Regions from separate parts of the Kineococcus sp. R86509 genome, predicted to be linked through region 1. Evidence: riboswitches for the same ligand, from Rfam matches in the RefSeq annotation. Region 1 holds a riboswitch; the other holds the start of a gene.
What was found. Region 1 has a riboswitch for thiamine pyrophosphate ahead of SJY07_RS15670 (ECF transporter S component). Riboswitches for the same ligand answer to the same signal wherever they lie in the genome.

Region 2: it holds a riboswitch for thiamine pyrophosphate, as region 1 does, so the genes downstream of both, thiM (hydroxyethylthiazole kinase) here and SJY07_RS15670 (ECF transporter S component) in region 1, are expected to answer to the same signal.

Annotation. Positions count from the first base shown of each region.
Region 1 is NZ_JAXHCE010000001.1:3,207,578-3,213,110, reverse strand. It holds gene SJY07_RS15685 (DUF3616 domain-containing protein) at 1-635, shown strand, start outside; gene SJY07_RS15680 (energy-coupling factor transporter transmembrane component T family protein) at 651-1,433, opposite strand; gene SJY07_RS15675 (ATP-binding cassette domain-containing protein) at 1,517-2,986, opposite strand; gene SJY07_RS15670 (ECF transporter S component) at 2,979-3,599, opposite strand; TPP riboswitch at 3,651-3,755, opposite strand; gene SJY07_RS15665 (hypothetical protein) at 3,849-3,989, shown strand; gene SJY07_RS15660 (DUF4235 domain-containing protein) at 4,005-4,307, shown strand; gene SJY07_RS15655 (CsbD family protein) at 4,417-4,590, shown strand; gene SJY07_RS15650 (NAD-dependent epimerase/dehydratase family protein) at 4,594-5,533, opposite strand, start outside.
Region 2 is NZ_JAXHCE010000001.1:3,706,988-3,712,520, reverse strand. It holds gene SJY07_RS18150 (acetate/propionate family kinase) at 1-239, opposite strand, end outside; gene SJY07_RS18145 (TenA family protein) at 294-959, opposite strand; gene thiD (bifunctional hydroxymethylpyrimidine kinase/phosphomethylpyrimidine kinase) at 956-1,801, opposite strand; gene thiE (thiamine phosphate synthase) at 1,798-2,424, opposite strand; gene thiM (hydroxyethylthiazole kinase) at 2,421-3,248, opposite strand; TPP riboswitch at 3,242-3,342, opposite strand; gene mgrA (L-glyceraldehyde 3-phosphate reductase) at 3,390-4,424, opposite strand; gene SJY07_RS18120 (GntR family transcriptional regulator) at 4,502-5,215, shown strand; gene manD (D-mannonate dehydratase ManD) at 5,259-5,533, opposite strand, start outside.

The DNA of each region.
Region 1 (5,533 bases):
AGACCCGCACCGCGGCCGTCCTCGGGGCCCACGACGACGACCTGAGCACCCACCTCGCCGACGACGACCTCATCGCACCGTTCCTCGCGATCCCCTCGAAGGACAACGGCCTCGACGTCGAGGGCATCGCCGTCCACCACTCCCCCGACGGCGACCGGCTCTGGGTCGGTCTGCGCGGGCCGGTGCTGCGCGGCTGGGCGGTCCTGCTGGAACTGCGCCCCCGCACCCACCGCAGGAACCCGGGCCGCCTCGTCCTGGAGGAGTTCGCGGACGGCACGACCTACCGGCTGCACCTGCTCGACCTGCGGGGCCTCGGCATCCGCGACCTCTGCCCCGACGGGGACGACCTGCTCGTGCTCAGCGGCCCCTCGATGGGTCTCTCGGGACCGGTGCGCGTGCACCGCTGGATCGGCGGGTGCGTGACCGAGGCCGCCGACGTCGTCCGGGCCGTGGAGCTCCCGGTGGTCCTGGACCTCCCGCACGGCCAGGGCGAGGACCACCCCGAGGGGATCACCCTCCTCCCCGCCGACGTCACCGGGACCGTGGCTCAACTGCTGGTCGTCCTCGACTCCCCCGCGCCGCAGCGACACACTCCCGACGGCGGGATGCTCGCCGACCTGTGGGACCTCACCTGAGGCTCAGCCCGACACTCAGCCCACCGACGTGACGAACGCTCCCCCCACCAGCCGGAGCACCAGCGGCAGGGCGGCGACGACCACCCCGACGATCACCAGGACGGTGTCCGCGCGTCGCCAGGGAGCGGGCAGCGCCCAGCTGCGGCGCAGCGCCGTGTCGCCGGCGAACCCCCGGGCGTCCATCGCGACGGACGTCCGTCCCGCCCGCCGCACCGCGTCGACGAGCAACCCGAACGCCGTCGAGGCCGACCACCGCAGGCGCGACAGCGGGCCCCGTCCGGGGCCGAGCCCGCGGACCCGGCGGGCGGCGGCGATCTGCGCCCAGGACGCGGCGAGGGTGTCGAGCTGACCGAGGGCGGTCACGACGGCCACGACGACGCGTCCGGGCAGCCGGAGCCGCTGGGCGAGGTGGTCGCCGGCCTCGGCCGGGTCGATCCAGCCGAGCAGGAGCGCACCGGGGAGGACGAGCACGAGCAGGCGCAGGGACGCCGTCAACGCCGTCCACAGGGGTTCGGGACTGCTGCCGGCGACGACCGTGGACCACCCGACGGAGACCGCGGCGACCAGCAGCGGCAACGACCGCACCAGGAACGCGCGCCGGTCACCGACGACGAGCGGGAGGCAGAGCAGTTGCACGGCAAGGGCTCCGGCCGCCTGCCACCACTCCTGGACGGCGAAGGCGCCGACGGCGCAGAGCACCCCGACGGCCAGCAGCGGCAGGGGTCCGCAGTGCCGGACGAGAGGCCCGGGACCGGTGCTGCGCCGTTGCGCGGCCGTCGGTGGAACCCCGTCGTCCACAGGTGTGGGGTGCAGTCCCACAACCTTGTCCACAGGTGTGTGCACAGTCCTGTGGACATCGCTGTGGAGGACTTCACCGTCCGTCACGCCGCCGCCGCCCCACGCGAGCTGCGACCGGCGACGAGGTGGACCCCGGCGCCCGTGGCGACGGCGTGGACCAGACCGGCGTCGTGCGTGCTGACGGCGACGGCGGCCCCGTCCCGGGCCGCACCCGCGAGCAGTCCCGCGACGACGGCCCAGGTACCCCGGTCCTGCCCGACGCTCGGTTCGTCGGCGAGCAGCAGCGCCGGGCCGGCGGCCAGGGCGGCCGCGAGCGCCAGTCGTCGTTGTTCGCCGCCGGAGAGCCGGAAGGGGTTGACGTCGGCGCGCTCCCGCAGGCCGAGGACGTCGAGCAGGGCGTCGGCCCGGGCGGTGTCCCGACCGAGGACCCGGGGGGTCGCCCGGACCTCGCCCCGGACGTCGGTGGCGAGGAAGGAGTGCTCCGGGGACTGCGGGACCCACCCGGTCCGGGCGGCCAGGTCGCGCGAGCGCCAGGTGTGCGGTGCGGGACGTCCCGGGGGGGCGAACCCGGTCGCGGCGACGAGGTCGCCGGTGGGGCGCTCGAGCCCGCCGAGGACGGCCAGCAGGCTGGACTTCCCCGACCCGCTGTCGCCGGTCAGGGGGGTCGTGACGCCGGCGCGGAGGGTGACGTCCACGTCGTGCAGCACGGTGACGGGTGGGGTCGGGCGCAGTCCACGGCGGCGGCGGACCAGTCCCAGCCCGTTGCCGCGCAGCACGTCTCCCACGACGTGCAGGTCCGGGCGGAGCAGCCCCGCCGGGAGGTCGAGCGGCTGCGGGGCGGGAGCCCCGGGCAGCCAGAGCCCGTCGGCCAGCAGGGCCGGGTCGGCGAGGACCCGGTCCGGGGGGCCGTCGGCACGGACCCGGCCGTCGCGGCCGAGGACGACGACGCGGTCGACGTGCGGGGCCCACCCGGCGAGGTCGTGGTCGACGACGACGAGCCCGCGGTCGCGGGCGGCCTCGAGCACCGCGGCGCGCACGGCCCGGGCGGTGGGGGCGTCGAGCATCGAGGTGGGTTCGTCCAGCAGCAGCACGCCGGGGTCGGCGGCCAGCGTCCCGGCGAGGGCGAGCCGCTGGCGTTCCCCCCCGGACAGCGTGACGACCTCGCGGTCGCGACCGGCGGTGTAGCGGGCGGCCGCGTGGGCGCGGGCCACCCGCTGCCAGATCAGCGACCGGTCCAGGCCGGCGTTCTCGGGCCCGAACGCGGTGTCCCGGCCGGCGAGCTCGGCGACGACGGCGTCGAGGGGGTCCTGGACCAGGAGCCCGACCTCCCCGGCGCGCGGAGCCCGACCGTCGAGCAGGACCTCGCCGCTCGCGTCGACGTCGTCCTCGAGGAGTCCCGCGAGCGCCCGCAGGACGGTCGACTTGCCCGCCCCGCTGGGCCCCACGAGCAGGACCCGTTCCCCGTGCCGGAGGTCGAGGTCCACGTCGGCCACCACGGGTCGACGGGACCCCGCGGGGGTGACCGTCAGGCCGCGCAGGGTCAGGTCAGCCACGGTCGCGGGCGCGGCCGTGGTGCTCGCGGCCGGCGGCGAAGGCACCGAGCGCGCCGGAACGGGCCAGTCCCCGCACCAGCAGCCAGCCGCCCAGGCCGGCGACGACGGCGCCGGAGACGGCGAAGGTGCCCACGTAGAAGAGGCGCCAGCCGAGGTCCCAGGTCCCGTCGTAGCGGTAGAACTGCTCGAAGAGCCCTTCCAGGACCCCGGCGAGGATCCCGCCGAGGACGGCGACGGGCGGTCCGAAGCGGCGCCAGGCGAACAGCGCGACGGCGATCTCGACCCCGACGCCCTGGATCGCGCCCGAGACCAGGGTCGTGATGCCCCAGTAGTTGCCGAGCAGCGCCTCGACGGTCGCGGCGACCATCTCGGCGAGCAGCGCGGCGCCCGGGCGGCGGATCACGAGGGCGGCGACGACGGCCGGCAGCAGCCAGACCCCGGCGACGAGGCCCTTGAGCGGCGGCAGCGCCGCGAACAGCGGTTCGACGGCGAGGTACAGCACGTCCCAGCCCCAGAAGACGACGCCGAACGCGACGCCGAGGACGGCGGCGGTGACGAGGTCGACGGTGCGCCAGTGCGCGGTCCCGCGCGAGCGGGTGAGGGTGGTGCTCATGGTGGTCCTCCTGTGGTCCAGGAGGGGGACCCGCCGCCACCGTGGCCGCGGGTCGAGGACGTCCCGACTCCCTACGCCGGTGTGACCCGGATCAGGTTCGAGGGTCTGCGGGAACCCGCACTCTCAGCGCCACCCGGCGCTCCCCTGTCGTTGTCCCGCGACCCTACTACCCCCGTCCTCCCTCCCGACTCGTGATCGGGGCGGGGATCGCCCGCCGGACCACCGGTGGGGAACTGCGACCATGGCCGGGTGCTCCGGATGATGCGTGGACCCGACGGCGGCCCCTCCCGGGCGGTCCGGCTGATGACCCTGATCGTCGTGATCGCGGTCCTCGGGGCGAGCGCCGCCGCCCTCACGCCGGTCCTGGGGTGGCTCCTGGACCTGCTGTAGGGCAGGGTTCGGGCCATGAGTTCGATCGTCTGGAAGCTGGTCGGCCCCGGTGCCGGCATCATCGCGACGGCTGTCGCGAGCCGCGTCACCAAGAAGGTGTGGGTCTCGGTGACCAAGTCCCCGCCGCCGGACAACCCGGAGGACCCGGACGTCGCGTGGAAGGAAGCCGTCGTCTGGGCGCTCGCCTCCGGCGCGATCATCGGCCTGACCCGGCTGATCGTCGAACGCCAGGCCGCGGTCTGGTACCGCAACAGCTTCGGCGAACTGCCGCCCGGGCTCGGGCCGGGCGACGACGGAGCGGTGAAAGCCAACTCCTGACCCCTTCCGGGTGCGGTCGCGTCGCGCGCGTGCTGCGATGTGATCGCACCGGGAACGGGCTCGCGCGGACGTCCGTCCGCCACCTCCCCGGTGTTCTGGAGGAGGAACCGTGAGCGCTGCGGACAAGATCAAGAACGCCGCCCAGGACGTCGCCGGCAAGGCGAAGGAAGCGGTCGGCGGGGCGAAGGACGACGACGCCCTGCGCCACGAGGGTCAGAAGGACCAGGCCGCCGCCGACCTGAAGCAGCGCGGCGAGCACGTCAAGGACGCCTTCAAGGACTGATCCTCAGCCGAACAGTTCCACCAGCCGGTCCTGCCGGGTCTCGATGGTGTCGTCGACGACCCGCAGGGCCGGGTTCGCGTCGTGGTGGGCGATGATCTCGCGGGCTCCCTCCGCGAACGACGTCGTCGCCGCGAAACCCGGGACGAGCCGCTTGAGCTTGGTGTTGTCGAAGACCACCGAGTGCGCCTTGTCCCCCAGCAGTCCCGCGGCACCTCCCGGCGTCTCCCGCGCGATGACTTCGCTGGGGACGTGCACGAGACGGGGTTCGGCCACACCCGCCGCGGTCGCCAGCCGGCGCGCGATCCCGTCCCAGGTGAGGACCTCGTCACCGGTGATGTGCACCGCGTCGCCGACGACGGCGGGTTCCCCGAGGAGCGGGACGAGACCTTTCGCGAGGTCGGTGTGGTGGGTCAGCACCCACGTCGACGTGCCGTCCCCGTGCACGACGACGGGCTTCCCGCGACGCATCCGGTCGATGGCCGTCCAGCCGTCGTCGAGCGGGATCGACGCCCGGTCGTAGGTGTGGCTGGGGCGCACGACGAACGCGGGGAAACCTTCCTCGCGGTAGGCCCGGGTCAGCAGTTCCTCGCAGGCGATCTTGTCGCGGGAGTACTGCCAGAACGGGTTGTGCAGCGGCGTCGACTCGGTGATCGGGAGGTGCGCGACGGGTTTCTGGTAGGCGCTCGCGCTGGAGATGAAGACGTACTGCCCGGTCTTGCCGCGGAACTGCTCGACGTCGGCGCGGACGTGGTCGGGGGTGAAGGCGACGAAGTCGACGACGACGTCGAACTCGCTGTCCCCCAGCACCTCTCGCACCGCCGCCGGATCGCGGACGTCGGCCGTGAGGACCTTCGCGTCGGCAGGAACCTCCCGCCGGCCGCTGCCCCGGTTGAGGATCGTGAGGTCGATCCCGCGTTCGACGGCGAGCGTCGAGCACGCCGAA
Region 2 (5,533 bases), 500 kb from region 1:
AGCAGGCGCTGCAGGACGTGCGCGAGGGCGCCGCGGTGGGTGGTGGCGGCCGGGGTGATCGTGCGCGTTCTCAGCTCACCGTCAACGGCGGTCGTCATGTGGACCACGGCGTCCGGGGACCCGATCCGCTCCCCGAGGCAGCTGAGCGCCCGCTCCCCCGTCACCGGGTCCACGAGCGCCAGCTTCACCGAGGAACTGCCGCAGTTCACGACGACGACGGAACCCTGACTGGTCGACACGCTGATCTCCTCACGGTGCTCGTCCCGCCCGTGCGGAACCCCGGATCGACCCTCTCACGCAGCGGGCCAGCCCTCACGGGTGTGGGCGGTCTCCCAGAACATCCACTCGTAGCGCGTCGCGGTCGCGAACGCCTCGTGCATCGCCTCGACGTCACCCGGGGCGGCGAGCGCCGCCTCGTCCACGAACCGCCGGGCCCGCTCCACCGAGAGGTGGAACTCCGGGGCGTCGTAGGCCGCGACCCACCGCGCGTAGGGGTGGTCGGCGACGAGGTCCGCGTGGGCGGCCAGTCGTCGCCCGGCGTCGGCGTAGATCCAGAAGCAGGGCAGCACCGCGGCGGCGGCGACGGCGTAGGGGGCGGTCGCCGCGGCGGCGACGAGGTAGGAGACGTAGCCGAGCGTCGTCGGGGACGCGAGGGCCGGTCCCGTCGGCTCCGGCAACCGCCCGCCGGCGAGGAGGTCGGCGTGCAGGGACACCTCGACGCTCGCGGCGCCGTGCGCGGAACCGGCCCAGAACCCCGCGCTCTCGGGTCCCGGCGCGCGGGCCGCGAGCAGGGACAGCGCCCGGGCGTAGCCGGCGAGGTAGATCGTGTCCTGTTCCAGGTAGTGCCGGAACGTCGCGGGGTCCAGCGACCCGGCGCCGAGTTCGGCGAGGAACGCGGAGTTCTCGACCGCCGTGCGCAGGCCGGCGGTGCGGGTCCAGGTGTCGTCGGTGAAGCTCACGAGCGGTGCTCCCTGAGGGCGTGGGCGTGGTCCAGCGGTCCGTGCCCGGACCCGACGTCGAGGCGGGCTCCGGCGAGGAGGGCGGCCTGCAGGTAGTCGCGGGCGGGTTCCACGAGGACGTCCCAGCCGGTTCCGGGGTGCAGGGCGACCTGGGCGGCCAGCGCCGAGGACAGCGTGCAGCCGGTGCCGTGGGTGGCGGTGGTGTCGACCCGGTCGCGCCGGACGAGCACGGTGGTCTCGGGGCTCCCGGGACTCGCGAGCACGTCGACGCTGGCCTGCCCGCTGAGGTGCCCACCCTTGAGCAGGACGGCGGTGCCGCTGCGCCGCGCCAGTTCCTGCGCCTGGTCCCGGCACTGCGCCACGGAGGTCGCGGCGTCCACGCCCAGCAGGGCCGCCGCCTCGGGGACGTTGGGGGTGACGAGGTCGGACAGCGGCAGCAGCACGTCGCGCACCGCGGCGACGGCGTCGGGGTCGAGCAGCGCGTCGCCGCTGGTCGCGACCATGACGGGGTCGAGGACGACCGGTCCGAGCGCGCGGGAGCGGAGCACCTCGGCGACGGCGAGGACGACGTCGGCCCCGGCGAGCATGCCGATCTTGGTGGCGTGGACGGTGATGTCGTCCAGGACGGTGTCCAGCTGCAGACGGACGAACTCCGCGGGGACCGCGAGGATGCCCCGCACCCCGTGGGTGTTCTGCGCCGTCAGCGCGGTGACGACGCTCGCCCCGTAGACCCCGTGCGCGGCGAACGTCTTGAGGTCCGCCTGGATCCCCGCTCCCCCGCCGGAGTCGCTGCCCGCGATGGTGAGAGCTACGCGGACGGGAGGGGGAACGGGTGCGCTCACGATCCCCACCGGGTCCGCAACGACCGGGCGGCGACCTCGGGGTCCTCGGCGGCGCAGATCTCGGACACGACGCAGAAACCCGCGATCCCCGTGCCGTGCAGCTGCTCCAGGTTCTCGGGGTGGATCCCGCCGATCGCGACGCAGGGCACGGGAGAAGCCCCCACCACGGTCGCGAGACCTGCGGGGCCGAGCGGCGCGGCGGCGTCGGGTTTCGTCGGGGTCGCCCAGACCGGTCCGACCCCGAGGTAGTCCACGACGCCCGGGTCGATCGCGGCGACCTCCTCGGTCGTCGAGACCGACACCCCGAGCAGCATCCCGGGGGCGATCCGCCGGACCTCCTCGACCGGCAGGTCGGACTGCCCGAGGTGGACCCCGTCGACGCCGGCGATGAGGGCGATGTCGACGGCGTCGTTGACGAACAACGGGACACCGCTTCCCCGCAACGCCTCCTGCACGGCCAGCACGAGCGCGAGGCGTTCGCGGTCGCCACCGTCCTTGGCCCGCACCTGCACGGCGGTCACCCCGCCGGCGACGGCCGCACGGACCACCGCGGGAACTCCGCGGGGTCGGCACTGGGCGGTGTCGGTGACGAGGTAGAGCGTGGGGTCGAAACCCCGCCTCACGCGATCCGCCCGGAGCGCGCGAGGTCGTCGCGGACCGCATCGGCGTCGACGGCGTCGAGTTCGTCCAGCCAGCGGATCGCGAAGGTCCCCGGCCCGACCCCCTGCGCAGCCGCGCGTTCCGCGGCGACGGCGACGTGGACGTGGGCGGCGACGGCCGCGACCAGGGGGTCCTCGGCGACGGCGGCGTAGGCGGCGACGAGGGCCCCGAGGGAACACCCCGCCCCGGTCGTGCGGGTCAGCAGCGGGTGGCCACCACTCACCCGGACCGTGCGTCCACCCTGGACGACGACGTCGACGACCCCGGAGACCGCCACGGCTCCCCCGGTGCGGTCGGCGATCTCGCGGGCGGCCACCAGGGCCTCCTCGACGCCGTCGGTGGAGTCGACCCCGCGACCGCCGGCTCCCGCGCCGGCCAACCCGAGGATCTCGGAGGCGTTGCCCCGCACCACGGTCGGGGCGTGCTGGAGCAGCTCGCGGGCGACGCGGGTGCGGAACTCCAGCCCACCCACGGCGACGGGGTCGAGGACCCAGGGGGTTCCGTTCCGGTGGGCGGACTCCGCCGCCAGCGACATCGCCCGGGCCTTCTCGTCGTCGAGGGTGCCGACGTTGACGAGCACGGCGGAGGCGAGCTGCGCGAACGTCGCCGACTCGTGGACGTTGTCCACCATGGCCGGGGAGGCACCGGCCGCCAACAGGACGTTCGCGGTGATCGTCTGCACGACGGAGTTCGTGAGGCACTGCACGAGCGGGGCACGCTCGCTCAGCGCGGCGCGCGCCGCCACGACCTGCTCGGGACGGACGTGTTCTGGTGCAACGGCGGTCATGGCCGCGACATCCCTTCGTCAGCATTACCTGCGTCAGGTTCGACGGGTGTGTTCTCAGCTCCGTGATCTGCGCGGAGCACCCCGTGTCGCGGCCGACAGTAGCACCGTCAGGCCATGGTCAAACGCTGGGTCGGCGCTGGGTCAGTTCTCCCCGCCCGCGCGTGCCTGGGCCCACAGGTCGACGCCGGAGTCGACGGCGAACTCGTCGATGGCCTTCAGTTCCTCGTCGCTGAACTCGAGGTTCGACACGGCGGCGACGTTGTCCTCGACCTGCTGGACGGAACTCGCCCCGATGAGCGTCGTCGTGACGCGACGGTCGCGCAGCACCCACGCCAGCGCGAGCTGCGCGAGGGTCTGACCACGACCGTCGGCGATCTCCTGCAGGCCGCGGATGCGGGCCAGGGTGTCGCCGCCCAGGATCGAGGGGTCGAGGGACTTCCCCTGCGCCGCACGGGAGTCCTCGGGGATGCCGTTGAGGTAGCGGTTGGTCAGCAACCCCTGCGCCAGCGCGGTGAACGGGATGCAGCCGACCCCCTCCGCCTCGAGCACGTCGAGCAACCCCGACTCGATCCAGCGGTTGAACATCGAGTACGAGGGCTGGTGGATCAGCAGCGGGGTGCCGAGGTCGCGCAGGATCCGCGAGGCCTGCAACGTGCGCTCGGGGCCGTAGGAGGAGATCCCGACGTAGAGCGCCTTGCCCGAGCGGACGACGGCGTCGAGCGCCCCCATCGTCTCCTCGAGCGGGGTGTCCGGGTCCGGTCGGTGGTGGTAGAAGACGTCGACGTAGTCGAGGCCCATGCGCTGCAGCGACCGGTCCAGCGACGCCGTGAGGTACTTGCGGGAACCGTGGTCGCCGTAGGGACCGGGCCACATGTCCCAACCGGCCTTGGAGGAGATCATCAGCTCGTCGCGGTAGGGCTTGAAGTCCTCCGCGAAGAGCCGGCCGAAGTTCGTCTCCGCCGAGCCGTAGGGCGGGCCGTAGTTGTTGGCGAGGTCGAAGTGGGTGATCCCCAGGTCGAAGGCGCGGCGGGCGATGTCGCGCTGGGTCTGGAACGGCTTGTCGTCGCCGAAGTTGTGCCAGAACCCCAGCGAGAGGGCCGGCAGTTCGATCCCGCTGCGGCCGCAGCGGCGGAAGGGCATGGACTCGTAGCGTCCAGCGTCTGCGGTGTACGTCACCCGCCGATCCTGCCACGACCACCCCGTGGGAGGCACTGCCGGGCGAGCACGTCGGGCCTCCCTGCGAGACTGGTCCCGTGAGCCCGCCCCCCGCACGGACGTCCCGACCCGCGCAGCGCGCGGGGAGTCCGCGGGGAGCTCGCGCGCTGGTCCTGGACGAGCTGCGCCGCCGCATCGTCGGACTGGAGTACCCGCCGGGCACCCCGTTGTCCGAGAACGAACTCGCGGCCGCGCTGGGGGTCAGCCGGACCCCGGTGCGCGAGAGCCTCATCCTCCTCGTGGAAGACGGTCTGGTGAACGTCGTCCCCCAGGTCGGGACGTTCGTCTCCCCCCTGCGCGAGAGCGACATCGCCACGGCGCAGTTCGTCCGCGAGGCCCTCGAACTGGCCTCGCTGGAACAGGCCGTCCCGCAGGTGGGCGAGGACGACGTCGAGGACCTGCGCCGCTCACTGGAGGACCAGCGCCGTGCGGCGGACCGGGGCGAGCACGACCGGTTCTTCGCCCTGGACGAGGATTTCCACCTCCGCCTGCTGACCGTCTCGGGGCACGCCGCGGCCTGGCGTTCGGTGAGCCGGGCCAAGGCCCACCTGGACCGGGCCCGCCGGTTGTCCCTCCCGCTGCCCGACCAGCTCGGCGTGCTGATCGACCAGCACGAGGCCGTCGTGGACGCGGTGGCCGCGCACGACGCGGACACCGCCGCGACCGCCCTGCGGAGCCACCTGCGCAAGGTGTTCGACGACATCGCCGTCGTCCGGGCCGAGCACCCGGAGTTCTTCTCCGACGACCGCTGAGCACGGTCACCGAGCCGTGCGGCTCGGTGATCGTCGGAGTCGCTCACCAGTCGTGCATGCTCCCGTCGAGTCGACGGTTCACCGGCAGGTAGCGGGGTTCGTAGGGGAACCGCGCGGCCGCCGCCTCGTCGAACTCGACGCCGATCCCGGGGACGTCCCCGGGGTGCATGTACCCGTCGGCGAAGGAGTACGTGGAGCGGAACACCTCCCCCGCGGGATCCCGGTGCCCCATGTACTCCTGGATGCCGAAGTTCGGGATGGCCAGGTCCAGGTGCAACGCCGCGGCGTGCGCGATGGGCGAGAGGTCACCCGCGCCGT